Regions from separate parts of the Streptomyces sp. bgisy130 genome, predicted to be linked through region 2. Evidence: riboswitches for the same ligand, from Rfam matches in the RefSeq annotation. Region 2 holds a riboswitch; each other region holds the start of a gene.
The links. A riboswitch is a leader RNA that binds a small molecule or an ion and turns the genes downstream of it on or off. The one in region 2 is predicted to bind cyclic di-AMP.
Positions count from the first base shown of each region.

Region 1: it holds a riboswitch for cyclic di-AMP, as region 2 does, so the genes downstream of both, AC3EUV_RS29600 (M23 family metallopeptidase) here and AC3EUV_RS31595 (transglycosylase family protein) in region 2, are expected to answer to the same signal.
Region 3: it holds a riboswitch for cyclic di-AMP, as region 2 does, so the genes downstream of both, AC3EUV_RS24735 (M23 family metallopeptidase) here and AC3EUV_RS31595 (transglycosylase family protein) in region 2, are expected to answer to the same signal.

Region 1 covers NZ_JBYISA010000031.1:53,599-59,166, forward strand. Annotated here, with positions in the region: gene AC3EUV_RS29590 (PP2C family protein-serine/threonine phosphatase) at 1-1,059, shown strand, start outside; gene AC3EUV_RS29595 (DUF2332 domain-containing protein) at 1,171-2,289, opposite strand; cyclic di-AMP (ydaO/yuaA leader) riboswitch at 2,573-2,727, shown strand; gene AC3EUV_RS29600 (M23 family metallopeptidase) at 2,739-3,842, shown strand; gene AC3EUV_RS29605 (aldo/keto reductase) at 3,958-4,926, shown strand; gene AC3EUV_RS29610 (hypothetical protein) at 5,045-5,347, opposite strand; gene AC3EUV_RS29615 (hypothetical protein) at 5,459-5,568, opposite strand, start outside.
Region 2 covers NZ_JBYISA010000037.1:19,257-24,824, reverse strand. Annotated here, with positions in the region: gene AC3EUV_RS31615 (Ppx/GppA phosphatase family protein) at 1-635, opposite strand, end outside; gene AC3EUV_RS31610 (DUF501 domain-containing protein) at 632-1,192, opposite strand; gene AC3EUV_RS31605 (FtsB family cell division protein) at 1,297-1,749, opposite strand; gene eno (phosphopyruvate hydratase) at 1,907-3,193, opposite strand; gene AC3EUV_RS31595 (transglycosylase family protein) at 3,529-4,182, opposite strand; cyclic di-AMP (ydaO/yuaA leader) riboswitch at 4,190-4,358, opposite strand; gene AC3EUV_RS31590 (transglycosylase family protein) at 4,610-5,568, opposite strand, start outside.
Region 3 covers NZ_JBYISA010000021.1:17,806-23,373, reverse strand. Annotated here, with positions in the region: gene AC3EUV_RS24750 (DNA gyrase/topoisomerase IV subunit A) at 1-100, opposite strand, end outside; gene AC3EUV_RS24745 (M16 family metallopeptidase) at 400-1,740, shown strand; gene AC3EUV_RS24740 (M16 family metallopeptidase) at 1,779-3,161, shown strand; cyclic di-AMP (ydaO/yuaA leader) riboswitch at 3,373-3,528, shown strand; gene AC3EUV_RS24735 (M23 family metallopeptidase) at 3,541-4,341, shown strand; gene AC3EUV_RS24730 (GntR family transcriptional regulator) at 4,604-5,293, shown strand.

The sequences.
Region 1 (5,568 bases), on a different contig from region 2:
CGCCGGCTTCCCGTCCTCCTGATCGGCGGCGGCGTCGCCTTCGGCACGGTGACGCCCGCCGGTTACACCGCCGCCCCCTTCTTCTCGGCCGCCCCACTGGTCGCCGCGCCGCTCTTCGCGCTGCGCGGCACCGTGCTCACGGCCCTGGCCGCCGTGCTCGGCGAGATCTGGGTCGTCCTCTATCGCGGCGGCGCCGCGCACGACCACGTCGAGTCGGTGACGGAGACCGTCATGGTCCTGCTCGTCGCTCTGACGGCCCTCGGCATCAACCGGATCGTCCGGAGCGCCGACGTCCGCCCGGCTTCCCCGGGGGACGTCTCGGCGGCCGCCCAGCGCGCCGTCCTGCCCACGCCGCCCGAACGGCTCGCCGGGTTCGCCATCGCCGCCCGCTATGTGGGCGCGCGGGTGGCGGACCGGAGCGGCGGTGACCTGTATGCCGTGCAGGAGACCCCGCACGGCGTACGGCTGCTCGTCGGCGATGTACGGGGCAAGGGGCTGGACGCGGTGCGGACCGCGGTGATCGTCATCGGCGCCTTCCGTGAGGCGGCGGAACAGGAGCGCACCCTGGGGGCGGTGGCGGGCCGGCTGGAGCGGGCGCTGCGGCGGGAGGGCGGGCGGCGCGAGGGGGTGGAGCAGACCGAGGGGTTCACCACTGCCGTCCTGGCCGAGATCCCCGCCAACGGGCAGTCCGTTCTGCGGGTGCTCAACCGGGGCCACCCGTCCCCGCTGCTGCTCACCCCGGACGGCGGGCTGCGTGAGCTGCTGCCCGAGGCGCCGGCGCCGCCCCTCGGGCTGGGCGAGATGGCGAGCCGGCCGGACCGGCCGGACGAGACGTTCTTCCCGGCCGGGGCCCTGTTGCTCTTCTTCACCGACGGGGTGACCGGCGCCCGGGACCTCCTCGGCCGCTACTACAGCCCGTCGGGCAAACTGCGCGGCTGCCGCTTCCCCGGCCCGGACGTCCTCGTGGACACCCTCGTCGAGGATGTGGCACGGCATACGGGCGGGGCGCCGGCCGACGACATGGCGCTGCTGGCGGTGCAGCGGCCCATGGGGGCGTAGGCGGGGGACCGTAGGGGGCTTGGCGGGGGCCTATTGGGGGCGGGCCGGTGTAGGGGGGACAAGCGGGCGTACAGGGTGCCGTACGGGAGCCGGGCCGTCCCCCGGCCCCGCTCAGCGCCCCGGGCCGCCCCTCGCGCCGGAGAGGCTGTGCAGGCTCCGGCCGTGCGGGCCGGTGAGCGCGACCGGGCGTCCGTCGAGCGCGAGGGTCAGGTGCAGGGCGTCGTCCGGGCGGGGCGCGTGGGGTGCGGAGTCGGTGATCCACGGCAGCACGGAGTGGTGCTCGTTGGAGATCCAGTGACCGCCGCCGGGCCGCCCGTCGAGCAGCGACCGTACGAGACGCGCGAACTCCTCGCGGCGGGCGGGCGGGAGATAGCCCAGCACGGCGCTGTGGAAGATGACCAGCGTCGCCCCGGACGGTGCCTCGGCGGCGAGCGCGGGCAGCTCGTCGATCAGGTCGCCGCGCACCATCCGCGGCCGCGGCGCCGGCCGCACCGCCTCGACGGCGGCGGACAGCCGTGCCGCACGCTCCCCGTCGCCCGGCCATACGAGCGCCTGGAGCCAGCGCAGATCGTCCGGTTCGCGGGCCGGGTCGAGCGGGTCCAGGTCGATACCGGCCCGCCAGACGATCTGCGGCATCCGTTCGGGCAGCTCGTCGGCCGCCCCTCCCGTACGGCAGGTGAACATCAGCGGGCTCTCCGGTGCCCCCAGCTCGGCCCGGCGGGGCGGCCCGTCCTCGCCTCTGGCCTCGTAGCGGTAGCGATAGCGGTCGGGGTGCAGACACAGCCCCGCGGACGCGCCGGCCTCCAGCAGCGCCAGCGGCTGCGGCAGACGGGCGAGCAGCGGCAGCAGGGTGGCGCAGCGGGCCGGTTCGTTGGTCTGGGTGGCGCGCTGCATGATCACCGCGCGCACCTCGTCCCAGTGCCGGATCGTCCACTCGCGCCAGCGCCCGTACGCCGCCGCACCGCGCGGGCCCGTCTCGGCGTGCGGGCCGTCGAGATAGCGGACGGCGGCGAGCAGGAGGTCCGGCTGCTGCTTGTTGCCGGCGGGCAGCGAGCCGGACAGCAGATCGCAGAACTCCGCGTCCTGGCTGATCCGCGCGCTCAGCTCCTCGTGCGCGGCCGACCGGCCGCGCGCCTCCCGCCAGGAGAACTCCCCGTACCGCTCCGCCACTCCCCACGCGTTACCGGCAGCCCGTCCGGCGTTCCCGGTGTTCCCGACGTTGACGACCATGATCCGACGTTACTGCTCTCACCCTCCGTAGCTGAGGGGCACCCCTGCGCATAACGACTGGCACACAATCCGCGAAAGATCGTTTAGGGCCGGCGGGCAACTCGCCCGGATTGCTGCACTGCTGGCCGAAAACGTCGCGCGGCGGCTTGCCCGGAGCGCATACGGATTCGTGGGAACGCTTGGAATTCGGTCGCCGTCTCTATTACTGTCCGATAACGCAGCGCGGTCGTCCCAGCCGTCGCCCGAGGCGGCACCGCGCGCCGACGCCGAATCCCGCACGCGCTTTTCACGCACCCCCAAGCACTTCGAACTGCACCTAGGGAACCGGGGAACCACTTCCTTGGGGTGAATCGGACGCCCTCCGCCAGTGGGCGTCCGTAGGAGACCTTCCTGCTCCGAACCCGTCAGCTAACCCGGTAGGCGAGAAGGAAGGAAAGGAGTGCGCCCCCGTGGCGTCCAACAGGCCTACCCCCGAGGACCCGTTCGCCTACGAGCTCGATGACCGAGGTGCCTTCCCCGGCCCCGGTGCCGAGGACGGCGACGGACCGTGGGAGGAATGGAATCCCACCGAGGAATCCACCCGTTCCGTTCGAGGCAAGCACCGCGTCGCCAAGCAGCGCGGCGGCGGCTTCGCCCGCAGCGGCACCGTCCTGGGTGTCGGTGTCATCGCGGCGGTTGGCGCGAGCGGCATGGCCTCGGCCGAGGGCCGTCCGCCGGTGCCGATCTCGATGCCCGACATCGGCGGCATGGCGGACGACCTCTCCGAGAAGCTGCCGGACGCCAAGGAGCTTCCCGGCATCGGCGACCTGATATCCGACGACGACTCCGCGGCCACCGACGCCGCCTCGGCTCCCGACGGCGGTGCCGTCACCGCCGCTTCCACGGGCGCGGACACGGGTAACGCCGCGGGCGCCGGTGAGGCGCTGCGCAGCCGCATCCTCCAGCAGGCCGACGCGCAGCAGGGCTCCGCCGAGCAGGACGCGCGCGAGGCCGCCGAGAAGGCCGCCGTCCAGCAGGCCGCAACGGCAGCCGCCGCCCACCAGAAGTCGGCCGAGAAAGCCGCAGCAGCCAAGAAGGCGGCCGAGATGGAGGCCAAGCGCAAGGCGGAGGAAGCGGCCCGGCGGAAGGCGGAGGCCGAACGCCTCGCCAAACTGGCGAAGAGCTTCATCGCCCCCGTGTCCTCCTACACGCTCACCGCCGGCTTCGGCCAGGCCGGCGACCGCTGGGCCGCCGACCACACCGGACAGGACTTCGCCGCGCCGACCGGCACCCCCATCAAGGCGGTGCACTCCGGCACCATCACCCAGGCCGGCTGGGCCGGCTCGTACGGCTACCGCATCGTCCTCACCCTCGACGACGGCACCGAACTCTGGTTCTGCCACCTCTCCTCGATTTTGAAGACCTCCGGCAAGGTCAGCACCGGCGACGTCATCGGCCGCGTCGGCGCCACCGGCAACGTCACCGGCCCCCACCTCCACCTGGAGGTGCGCCCCGGCGCCGGCGACCCGATCGACCCGATGCCGTGGCTCCGCGACCACGGGCTCAATGTGTGACCGAGGGCCTCGAAGCCTGAACCACGCCCTCAACCCGTAAGGGTCCGAGAGAAGTTGTTGCCGACCGGGGGAAGAGGAAGGAATAACTCCTCTTCCCCCGGCGCTGCAACAACGCATGACCGCGACACGCAGCACCCCAGACGCCCGCAGCACCCGCAAGCCTCTCGGCTCGCTCTCCGTCTCCCCGCTGTCGCTCGGGGGCAATGTCTTCGGCTGGACGGCCGGCGAAGCCGAGTCCTTCGCCGTGCTCGACGCGTATGTGGCGGGCGGGGGCAATTTCATCGACACCGCCGACGCCTACTCGTATTGGGTCCCCGGTAACAAAGGCGGCGAATCCGAGACCGTCATCGGCAACTGGCTGGCCTCCCGCGGCAACCGCTCCGAGGTCGTCATCGCCACCAAGGTCGGCGCCCTCCCCGGCTACCAGGGCCTGTCCCCCGCCACCATCAAGTCCGCGGTCGACGCCTCCCTGACCCGTCTGCGCACCGACTACATCGACCTCTACTACACCCACTACGACGACGAGTCGGTCGAGGTCCCGGAGTTCCTCACCGCCCTCGACGACCTCGTCCGGGCCGGCAAGGTCCGCGAGATCGCCGCCTCCAACATCTCGGCGCAGCGCCTGGAGGAGTCCCTGGCCTGCTCGGCCCGCGAGGGCCTGGCCCGCTATGTCGCCCTCCAGCCCCACTACAACCTGGTCTCCCGCGACACCTACGAAGGCGAACTCGCCGAGGTCGCCGCCCGCCACGACCTGGCCGCCGTGCCCTACTACGCCCTCGCCTCCGGCTTCCTGACCGGCAAGTACCGCCCGGGGACCCATGTCGACAGCGCCCGCTCCGGACGCGCCGCCAAGTACGCGGACACCGACCGCGGCCGCCGCATCCTCCAGGCCCTCGACACCGTCGCCACCGCCCACGAGGCCGAACTCGCCACCATCGCCCTCGCCTGGCTCACCGCCCAGCCCACCGTCGCGGCACCGATCGCGAGCGCCCGCACGGTGCAACAGCTCCCGGCCTTGCTGGCGGTGGGGGAGGTGACGCTGACGGAGGACGAACTCAAGCTGCTGGACGAGGCTTCCGCCTGACCCAGCTCCGGGGGACTGGAAGCGAGCTGCGCCCGCCCGCTTCCTCCCCCGAGCGGGAGAATGCGAGCTGCGCCCGCCCGCTTCCTCCCTCTTCCCTCTCCCCGTCCCCTCCTCCGCCCTACTTCCGGCGATCCACCACGGCCCACGACGCGGCGGCCACCCCACCCGCCACCGCGAACACCGAAGGCCAGGTCCCGATCTTCTTCGCCAACGGATGCGACCCGGCAAACGCCGCCACATACACCCCACTCAACGCAGCCGCCGTCACATTCCCCGCCTTGCGCTGCCACTCCCGCGCCGCCACGGCCCCAGCCGCCGCCAGCGCCACCCCGCCGAGGGGCCGTTTCTTGCTCCAGCGAGCGACGGCGTAGCCGCCTACTAGGCCGGTTGCGGCAACTGCGGCCGGGGGAACCCGAACCATCTCCATGACCTCCCTGAGGGGACAACTCTCCCGACCCTATGTCCGCGGGGCGGGGGGAGGAGGCGCGTTCGGATTACTCCAACTTGACGGGCCGGCCGGCTTCTGCCGCAGCTACTTGACCGCCGCGCGGAGCAGTACTTCAGCGTCAGAGAAGAGCTCGTACTCCAGCAGGCTGCATGCAAGGCTCATGATGTCGTTGGCGGACTGGTCTCGTGCGTACC
Region 2 (5,568 bases):
GCCGCCTCGCGCAGCGGGACGGTCTCCTCGGCCCGGTCCAGCGCCGTGGCGACATCGGCCTTTATCGCGGCGATCTGGCCTTGGCTCGGCGGGTCGCTGATCTCGCCCTCGTGCACCAGATGCCGCTCGGTCATCCGTACGCAGCCGACGTCGACCGAGCGGGCGGCGCGGACCGAGTCCGTGCCGAGGACGAACTCGGTCGAGCCGCCGCCGATGTCGACCACCAGGAACGGCCTTTCCAGGTCGGCGCGGCCGGTCAGCTCCTTGGTGGCGCCGTTGAAGGAGAACTCGGCCTCCTGGTCGCCGGTGATCACCTCGGGCTCCACGCCCAGGATGTCCACCACGCCGCGGACGAAGTCGTCGCGGTTCTCCGCGTCCCGGGAGGCGGAGGTCGCCACGAAGCGGACCTGTTCGGCGCCCAGGCCCTTGATCACCGCGGCGTACTCCCGGCAGGCCGCGAAGGTGCGCTCCAGCGCCTCGGGCGCCAGCCGCCCGGTGCGGTCCACGCCCTGGCCCAGCCGGACGATCTGCATCCGGCGGTCGAGGTCCTTCAGCTCGCCGGTCGCCGGGTCGGCGTCCGCGACCAGCAGCCGGATGGAGTTCGTACCGCAGTCGATGGCGGCGACCCGCTTCACGTGGCGTCTCCTTCGGCGGCGTCCCGGTCTCCGGCGGTCTCCTGGCACGGGGTCACACACGGCCCCTTCTTCCACCACTCCGGCAGCATGGCCAGGGCCTCGTCACCGAGCGGGTTGACGCCCGGCCCGGCCGCCAGCGAATGGCCGACGAGGACGTGCAGGCACTTGACCCGGTCGGGCATACCGCCGGCGCTCGGGAAGCCCGCCAGCACCTCGATGGCGTCCCGCCGCCGGATGTAGTCCTCGTGGGCGGCGCGGTAGGCGGCGGCGAGCTCCGGGTCGGCCGCCAGCCGCTCGGACATCTCCTTCATCACGCCGTTGGCCTCCAGCGTGCCGATCGCGGAGGCCGCGCGCGGGCAGGTGAGGTAGTAGAGCGTGGGGAAGGGCGTGCCGTCCTCCAGGCGCGGCGCCGTCTCGACGACATCCGGCTGGCCGCAGGGGCAGCGGTGCGCGATGGCGCGCAGCCCGCGCGGCGGGCGGCCGAGCTGCTCCTTGAAGGCGGCGATGTCCGCGGCGGTGGGCTCGGTGGGCTCGGTCTGGGGCGGGGGGGTGTCCATGTGCGCTTTCGGTGAGGTGAGTGGTGTGGAGGGGGCGGTGCGGCGGGGCGGGCCGTCCGCTGTCGACAGTACGGGCTGCCGCCCGCCGGCGGTACGGGCCGGCGTCACCGCTTGTCGGCGGCGTCGGCGGCGTCCCACAGATTCTCGTACCAGGGACGCTGCGCCGCCCGCGCCCCCTTGGGTGCGGGGCCGGTGCCGGAGCCGTCCGGGACGATGTATCCGGCCTCGCCCGGCATGACGTAGTGCAGATGCAGGCGGGCCTGCTGGCGTACGAACGCGGGGTCCTGCCAGCGGGCCTTCTGCTCCCGCAGCCGTTCCAGCGCCGCCCCGGCGTCCTGGGCCTTGCGGCGCTGCTCGGCGATGTCGGAGCGCTGGGAGACGTACTGCCTTATGGGATACGCGAGCGCGACGACCAGGGAGCACATCACCAACGCCAGCAGGGCGGCACGGCCGGTGAGGCGGTTGCGGCGGGGCGGGCGGGCGCGGTAGACGCGGGCGGCGGCCTGCTCGCCGAGCGCCTTGAGTCGGGTCGCGGTCGAGAACCGGTCCGCGGGCACGTCGTCTCTCCTTCACTGACGGACGCCTGACTGCTTGAAGCAGGTACGCCCCCGGCAACGGTACGGGACCGTCGCCGGGGACGTACGGGGCGCGGGGCGATTTCCTCGCCCGTTCAGCCCCTGCTGCCCTGTCCGGCCTGGCAGCGGGCCGCCTGCGTCAGCTGCCGTGACGGAAGCGCGGGAAGGCGGAGCGGCCGGCGTAGACCGCGGCGTCGTCGAGGATCTCCTCGATGCGCAGCAGCTGGTTGTACTTGGCGACGCGCTCGGAGCGGGCCGGGGCGCCGGTCTTGATCTGGCCGCAGTTGGTGGCGACGGCGAGGTCGGCGATGGTGACATCCTCGGTCTCACCGGAGCGGTGCGACATCATGCACTTGAAGCCGTTGCGCTGGGCCAGCTCGACGGCGTCCAGGGTCTCGGTCAGCGAGCCGATCTGGTTGACCTTCACCAGCAGCGCGTTGGCGGAGCCCTCCTCGATGCCGCGGGCGAGGCGCTCGGGGTTGGTGACGAACAGGTCGTCGCCGACGAGCTGGACCTTGGCGCCGAGCTTGTCGGTGATGACCTTCCAGCCGGCCCAGTCGTCCTCGAACAGCGGGTCCTCGATGGAGACCAGCGGGTAGGCCGCCACCAGCTCCTCGTAGTACTCGGTCATCTCGGCGGCCGAGCGGTCCTTACCCTCGAACTGGTACTTGCCGTCCTTGTAGAACTCGGAGGCGGCGACGTCCAGCGCGAGCGCGATGTCCTGGCCGGGGGCGTAACCGGCCTGCTTGATCGCCTCCAGGATGAGGTCGAGGGCCTCACGGTTGGAGCCCAGGTTCGGGGCGAAGCCACCCTCGTCACCGAGACCGGTGGACAGGCCGCGCTCCTTCAGGACCTTCTTGAGGGTGTGGTAGACCTCGGTGCCCCAGCGCAGCGCCTCGGAGAAGGACTCCGCGCCGATCGGGGCGATCATGAACTCCTGGATGTCCACGTTGGAGTCGGCGTGCGACCCACCGTTGAGGATGTTCATCATCGGGACGGGCAGGACGTGCGCGTTCGGGCCGCCGAGGTAGCGGAACAGCGGGAGGTCGCTGGCCTCGGAGGCGGCGTGCGCGACGGCGAGGGAGACGCCGAGGATGGCGTTGGCGCCGAGCGAGCCCTTGTTGTCGGTGGCGTCCAGGTCGAACATCGCCTGGTCGATCAGCCGCTGCTCGGTCGCGTCGTAGCCGACGAGCTCCGGGCCGATCTGCTCGATGACGGCCAGCACGGCCTTCTCGACGCCCTTGCCGAGGTAGCGGTTCGGGTCGCCGTCACGGAGCTCGATGGCCTCGAAGGCTCCGGTGGAGGCGCCGGACGGGACGGCGGCACGGCCGGTGCTGCCGTCGTCGAGGCCGACCTCGACCTCGACCGTGGGATTACCTCGCGAGTCGAGAATTTCGCGGGCTACGACGACGTCGATCGACGGCACGTTGTCTCCTTCGTGGGTGTCTGGCGTTCTGCGCACGAGCCTAACGGCCCCGGGCTCGTCCGCCTGCCCTTGGCCCGCTCCGTGGGACGGAACGCCCCCGAAATCCTGCCCAAAGGCCCAGTTCCCGGGACGTTCGGCACATTGTTCGCCGAACGGGGAAAGTCGCGGAACAGCGCCGGTCAGCGGCCTGCCGCCGGCCGGGCGCCTCGGATGCGGCCCGGGACATGAGAAGCCCCGCCACGGCGCGCTGGGGGAAGGGCGCGCCCTGACGGGGCGGTCTCACGGAGGAAGGGGGCCCGCCGCTCGGGCCCTCAGGAGCCCCGGTGAGCTGTGGCTCAGACGTTGAGCTGCTGGCCCGGGATGATCAGGTTCGGGTTGCCGCCGATGACCGACTTGTTGGCCTTGTAGACGGACTTCCAGTCGGTGCCGTGGGCCTTGGCGATCTTGGCGAGGGTGTCGCCCGCCTTGACGGTGTAGTTGCCGTGGCCGGTGGACTTGCGCTCGGTGGAGCGCGAGGCACGGTCCTGGGACGGGGCCTTCTTGACCTCCGGCTTGGCGGACTCCTGCTTCGGCGCGGACTTGGTCTGCGCGGAGGTGCCGAGGTCGGGGGCCGGGCCGCCGGCGGTCAGGTTGCCCGCACCGGCGCAGGACCAGGCGCCCGGGCCCTGGATGGCGAGGAGCTTCTCGGCGGCCTGGATCTGCTGGGCCTTGGTGGCCAGGTCGGCGCGCGGCGCGAACTTGGTGCCACCGGCGGCGGCCCAGCTGGAGTTGGAGAACTGGAGGCCACCGTAGTAGCCGTTACCGGTGTTGATCGACCAGTTGCCGCCGGACTCGCACTGGGCGACCTTGTCCCAGGTGGCGACGGAGGCGGCGGAGGCGGAGGTGGCGCCCATCATCGGGACGGCCACGGCGGCACCGGCGACACCGGCGAGGGTGGCGACGCGGACTGCCTTGGAGGGACGACGGTGCTTGCCCTTGAAGATCAGCATGGTTCGTTCGTTTCCTCACCGACGCCTACGAGGTGAGCTGTCGGGTTCGGGCTGATGAGTCGCCCGGCCGGCGCGCACGCGCACCTGGCTTCACCCCAAGCCGGTTGACCCGTTTTCACGGGCGGGGCCGGCACTTACCTTGGGTCCCCCGCTCCTGCCTTCGGCGCTTGCGCGTCAAGTGCCTTCGACCACCGGCAGGATTCGGCGTGTGATCGAGGGGCTCGCTTTGGCGAGCGATCCTGACGTTAAGCAGTAATGCCCCTGGGGTTCAAACCCCCTCATCTGAACCAAGTTGACCGCTTTTGATCACGGGTTGGTTACATATCCGCAGGTGAGGCCCGGTATGCCGGTGTTGAGCACACCGGACCCCACAGGAGTCAACGAGACCCTTGTCTCACTTTCCCAAAAGAGGGCGAAGGGGGCCGAACTACCCTGCGTTCCGCCCGAGATCGAGCTGCTGACCGGGCTGGATCAGGTCCGCGTCGGACCCGATGACGCCCTCGTTGCGGTCGTAGAGCGCGGACCAGCCGCCGGACAGCCGGTGGGCCGTGGCGATGGCTGACAGGCTGTCACCCGGGCGCACCGTGTAGTCGCCGTCGGCCGCCGGGCCCGTACGGTGCGCGTCGTCGCCGCGCGAGGCGTGCCGGCCGCCGGACCTGCCGTCGCCGCTGCCCTTGGCGTCCTCGTCGCCCGCCTCGCCGCGGTGCTTGCCCTTGGCGGGCTTGTGCGGCGTGCCGGCGCTGTCCGTACGGCTGCCGTCCCCGGACGGGTCCGTGGAGGGGCTGCCGGACGGGTCGTCGTCGGACGGGGCATCGCCGGACGGGTCGGCGGACTGCGACGGGTCGTCGCCCTGGCCGTCGCCCTGGTCGCCGTCCCGGTCGCCGGGCGTCGCCGGGTCGGACGGCTCCGGGCTCGTGGACGCGTCGCCGGGCTCGCCGGAGTCGGAGGCGTCGGGCGAGGGCGTCGCGTCGGACGGCCGCCGGTCCGACCGGTCGCCGTCCTCGTCGCGCGGCCCGTGGTCCTTCCCGGCGGAGTCCCCGTCGTCGTGGGAGCGGGACGAACCGGGGGTGTCCCAGGGGTCGAGGCCGCCCCGGGAGTCCGACGGGTCGGGCGCGGGGGTGCTGGTGCTGCCGGGGTCGACCTCCGGGGCCTCGCCGTCGCCGGTCAGCCCCGCGTTCACCGCACAGCTCGGCCAGGCGTCCGGCCCGCGGTCGTCGAGGATCGACTGGGCCACGGCGATCTGCTGGGAGCGGCTGGCGTAGTCGGGTCGCGAGGCGTAGGCCGAGCCGCCGTAGCTGTCCCACATCTCCTGGGTCAGCTGGAGGCCGCCGTAGTAGCCGTTGCCCGAGGCGGCGCTCCACACTCCAGCGCTCTCGCACTGGGCGA
Region 3 (5,568 bases), on a different contig from region 2:
ACTCGAGGAAGGAACCCTGCATCTCGTCGACGACGTCGATGTCGAGGATCCTCTCCTCGAAGTCGTCCGGCGGCGGGGTCTTCGTGCTGCGGCGGGCCATCGCGGCTGCGGCTCCTTCTGCTGCGTCTACTGCCGATGTCGTGGAGGCGACATCGGAACAACGGTCAACCCGTCGGGTCAACCAGCTGGGGGATCGACCCGCGAGTATGTCTGAGTCTGACGCGGACCATTGTGGACCGCGCCACTGACAACGCCGACCGCGACTCCCCCTTCGGCCCCGCGGGAGCCGAGCGCGCCGTACGTTCGGGGCCGGTCGGACGGGAACTTCGCCAGATGCCGACGCGCTTGCATACAGTGACAGAACTTCCTCGCAAGCGGATCGAAGGGACGTACATGCCCATGGGTCACACGGCCACAGAACAAGCCGGCTCCGGCGGCCTGACAGCGACCGAGCACCGGCTGGCCAACGGCCTGCGCGTGGTGCTCTCCGAAGACCACCTGACCCCGGTCGCGGCGGTGTGCCTCTGGTACGACGTCGGCTCCCGCCACGAGGTCAAGGGCCGTACGGGCCTGGCTCACCTCTTCGAGCATCTGATGTTCCAGGGTTCCGCGCAGGTGAAGGGCAACGGCCACTTCGAGCTGGTGCAGGGCGCCGGCGGTTCGCTCAACGGCACCACGAGCTTCGAGCGCACCAACTACTTCGAGACCATGCCCGCCCATGAGCTGGAGCTCGCGCTCTGGCTGGAGGCGGACCGGATGGGCTCGCTGCTGACCGCGCTCGACGAAGAGTCGCTGGAGAACCAGCGCGACGTCGTCAAGAACGAGCGCCGCCAGCGTTACGACAACGTCCCGTACGGCACGGCCTTCGAGAAGCTCACGGCCATGGCCTACCCCGAGGGCCACCCGTACCACCACACCCCTATCGGGTCGATGGCCGACCTGGACGCGGCGTCCCTGGAGGACGCGCGGGCGTTCTTCCGCACGTACTACGCGCCCAACAACGCCGTCCTGTCGGTCGTCGGCGACATCGACCCCGAGCGGACGCTGGCCTGGATCGAGAAGTACTTCGGTTCGATCCCCTCGCACGACGGCAAGCAGCCGCCCCGGGACGGCACCCTGCCCGACGTCCTCGGCGGCGAGCTGCGCGAGGTCGTCGAGGAGGACGTGCCCTCCCGCGCCCTGATGGCGGCCTACCGCCTGCCGCACGACGGCACCCGTGAGGCGGACGCCGGGGACCTGGCGCTGACCGTTCTGGGCGGCGGCGAGTCCTCCCGCCTGTACAACCGGCTGGTGCGCCGCGACCGCAGCGCCGTCGCCGCCGGCTTCGGCCTGCTGCGGCTGGCCGGCGCCCCCTCGCTGGGCTGGCTGGACGTGAAGACGTCCGGCGGGGTCGAGGTTCCCGACATCGAGCGCGCGGTCGACGAGGAGCTGGCCCGGTTCGCCGCCGAGGGGCCGACGCCGGAAGAGATGGAGCGGGCGCAGGCCCAGCTGGAGCGCGAGTGGCTCGACCGGCTGGCCACGGTCAGCGGCCGCGCCGACGAACTGTGCCGCTTCGCCGTCCTGTTCGGTGACCCGCAGCTCGCGCTGACCGCCGTCCAGCGCGTGCTGGACATCACCCCGGAGGAGGTGCAGGCCGTCGCCAAGGCCCGGCTGCGCCCCGACAACCGCGCGGTGCTGGTCTACGAGCCCACCGAGCCGTCCGACGCCGTCGACACCGAGGAAGGGGAGGCGGACCAGTGAGCGACGCCACCACCCACGCCGATTCTCCCGTGAGCACCATGGACTTCCACCCGCAGCCCCAGGGGGGCGCGCCCAAGCCGTGGGCCTTCCCTGCCCCCGAGCGCAGCCAACTGCCCAACGGGCTCACCCTCCTGACGAGCCACCGTCCCGGCCAGCAGGTCGTCGCCGTCGAGATCAACCTCGTCGCGCCGCTGGACGCCGAACCCGAGGGCCTGGACGGCGTGGCCACGATCATGGCGCGTGCGCTGTCCGAGGGCACCGACACGCTCGACGCGGAGGAGTTCGCCGCCGAGCTGGAACGCTGCGGCGCCACTCTGGACGCGCACGCCGACCACCCCGGCGTACGGGTCTCCCTCGAGGTGCCGGTGTCCCGGCTGAACCGTGCGCTCGGCCTGCTCGCCGACGCGCTGCGGGCGCCCGCCTTCCCGGAGAGCGAGGTCGAGCGGCTGGTCCGCAACCGCCTCGACGAGATTCCGCACGAGCTCGCCAACCCGGCCCGCCGTGCCGCGATGTCGCTGTCCAAGGAGCTGTTCCCGGCCACCGCCCGTATGTCGCGGCCCCGGCAGGGCACCGAGGAGACCGTCGCGCGGATCGACGCCGCGGCCGTCCGGGCCTTCTACGACGCCCATGTACGGCCCGCCACGGCCACCGCCGTCATTGTCGGTGACCTCACCGGTGTCGACCTCGACGCGGCGCTCGCCGGCACCCTCGGCGCCTGGACCGGCTCCACGGCCGAGCCGCTGACGGCCGCGCCGATCGTCGCCGACGACACCGGCCGGGTGGTGGTCGTGGACCGCCCCGGGGCCGTCCAGACGCAGCTGCTCATCGGCCGTATCGGTGCCGACCGGCACGACCGGGTCTGGCCCGCGCAGGTCCTCGGCACGTACTGCCTGGGCGGCACCCTCACCTCCCGTCTGGACCGCGTGCTGCGGGAGGAGAAGGGCTACACCTACGGGGTGCGCGCCTTCGGCCAGGTACTGCGCTCCACCGCCCCCGGCTCCCCGGAGGGGTCCACGGGTGCCGCGCTGCTGGCCATCAGCGGCTCGGTGGACACCGGCTCCACCGTCCCGGCGCTCGAGGACCTGTGGAAGGTGCTGCGCACCCTCGCGGCAGAGGGGCTGACGGACGAGGAGCGGGATGTCGCCGTGCAGAACCTCGTCGGGGTCGCACCGCTGAAGTACGAGACCGCGGCTGCCGTCGCGGGCACCCTCGCCGACCAGGTGGAGCAGCAGCTGCCGGACGACTTCCAGGCGCAGTTGTACGCCCGCCTCGCGGAGACCGGCACGGTCGAGGCGACCGCGGCGGCGGTCAACGCCTTCCCCGTGGACCGGCTGGTGACCGTCCTGGTGGGCGATGCGGCACAGATCGCCGAGCCGGTCAAGACGCTGGGCATCGGTGAGGTGACCGTCGTCAGCGGCTAGTCCCGCCCGTGTGACGGAAGGTCATATATCGACATGCGGCTCCCGTGGTGCTTATCGGCCACGGGAGCCGCTGTATGTCCGGTTTATTGCGGCTGGTGCTCCGGTTCTTGTGGCATCCCGCACAAAAAAGCTGATCTGTTTGCCGATTGAAAGTTGCCCCGTTTAGCGTCGGTCCGGCTGTTCGTCACAAGTCCGCCACAACAGTGGCACCGGGCAGTCATCGCCGAGTCCCCGTACGGCGCGAGCCAGGGGAGCCGGGGACCCATATGTCCCTTGGGGTGAATCGGGCTCCTCTCTGAGGAGTCCGTAGGAGACCTTCCTGCTCCGAACCCGTCAGCTAACCCGGTAGGCGAGAAGGAGGGAAAGGACAAGCCACCACATGGCGCTCATCCGTGCCACCGGGAAGCACCGTCGCACGAGCCGCCCCGTCAAGACGGGCCGCAACATCGCCGGCATAGCCACCCTCGCGGCCGGTGGTGTGGTCGCTTCCGTGGCCTCGCCGGCAATGGCCGCGACGGACGAGGCGCGCCCGCACGACACCGGACTCCAGCAGGCCGTCGTGCTCGGAGACGAGCTCGCCAGCCGGGTCGAGGCCCAGGCCGACGCGCAGCAGGCCGACGCCGAGATCGCCGCGGCGCGGGCGAAGGCCGAGGCCGTCGCCAAGAAGCAGGCCGACGAGGCCAAGCGGCGTGCCGAGGCGGCGAAGAAGAAGGCCAAGGCCGCCCACGAGGCCAAGGTGCGCGCCGCCCGCGAAGCGGAGCGCAAGCGCCTCAACGCCTTCGTCGCCCCCATTGCCGACTCCTACGTCTCCACCTCCTACAAGGCCTCCAGCGGCCTGTGGTCCTCCGGCAGCCACACCGGCATCGACTTCCACGCCGCCTCCGGCACCAGCGTCCACGCGGTCGGCTCGGGCACCGTCGTCGAGGCCGGCTGGGGCGGCTCGTACGGCAACAACATCGTGATCAAGATGAACGACGGCACGTACACCCAGTACGGCCACCTGTCGTCGCTCGGTGTCTCGGTCGGCCAGCAGGTCACCCCGGGCCAGCAGATCGGCCTCTCCGGCGCCACCGGCAACGTCACCGGCCCGCACCTGCACTTCGAGGCCCGCACCGGCGCCGACTACGGTTCGGACATCGACCCGGTCGCCTACCTGCGCGGGCACGGCGTCAACGTCTGATCCCGCGCCGCGCCGGTGCCGCGCCTCTATGGGGCCTGCCACACGCCGAGCGTCCTTCCGGAGCCCCGGTCCCACGGCCGGGGCTTCGGCGTATCCGGAGTGCGGTGCGCGCGCACGGGTCACGCCGACGGCCCGCGACTTCCGGCCAAAAATTATCCATGAATAACCGGACGCCGTCGGAAAAGCCGTGCCGGTCGAATAGAGTCACGGAAAAGTCGCCGACCGGCGGCGTTTCCAGGGGATTACGGCGGAGGCACGGAAGATGCGAGGCCATATTTCCGCGCATGCGGTGTGCACGGCGATTCGCGACGACATTGTCTCCGGTGCGCTGGCGCCGGGGAGCCGGCTGATCGAGGAGATCCTGGCGGCCCGTTACGGCGTCTCCAGAGTGCCGGTGCGCGAAGCGCTGCGCACCCTTCAGTCCGAGGGCTTCGTCACCACCCGCCACCACGCGGGCGCCTGCGTCGCCGAGCCCACCGAGCAGGAGGCCGCCGATCTCCTGGACATCCGCGCCCTGTTGGAGCCGCTGGGCGCCGCCCGCGCGGCCGCCCGCCGCAGCCCGGCCCACCTCAAGGTGCTCCGCGGCCTGGTACGGCTCGGTCGCGAGCGGGCCCGACACGGCAATCCCGCGGATCTGCGCCAACTGGACGGCTGGTTCCACGAAACGCTTGCCCAGGCGGTCGGCAGTCCCAGCCTGACGGCGCTGCTGACCCAGCTGCGCCGCAAGATCGAGTGGATGTACACGGTGGAACTGCCGTCCCGGGCCGGCGAGTCCTGGGACGAACACGGCGCGGTGCTGGACGCGGTGGCCCGGGGAGACGCGGAACGGGCGCGCGCCCTGATGGCGGCTCATGTCGAGCGCTCGCTTCCGGTCCACCGGCTGCGGCGCCCCGCCGTCCCCGAGGTGAGGGATCCGAAACGACCCGTCAACACGGCGCGCGTCCGCCCTTAACAATCGCCCCGTATACAAAGAGGCGCGAAATAAGCAGCCGCGGCGTGTGCCGGTGCTTTATTGAATCCGGGCCCTTATGTGGCGTTCCTGTTTATGCTGGGGCCGCGTGCGCTCAATGGTGTGCGCTTTTCCCGGCGGCTCGCGGAGAGCGGTCGCGCGCCGATCTCGCAAAGCGGTCGTCATCGCCCCCGGAGAGCTGTCTTCCCGGAATTTCCGCGCATTTGTCCCCCATGGGAATGCGGGCAGCGAAACGGCCCCACAGCGGCAACCGATCC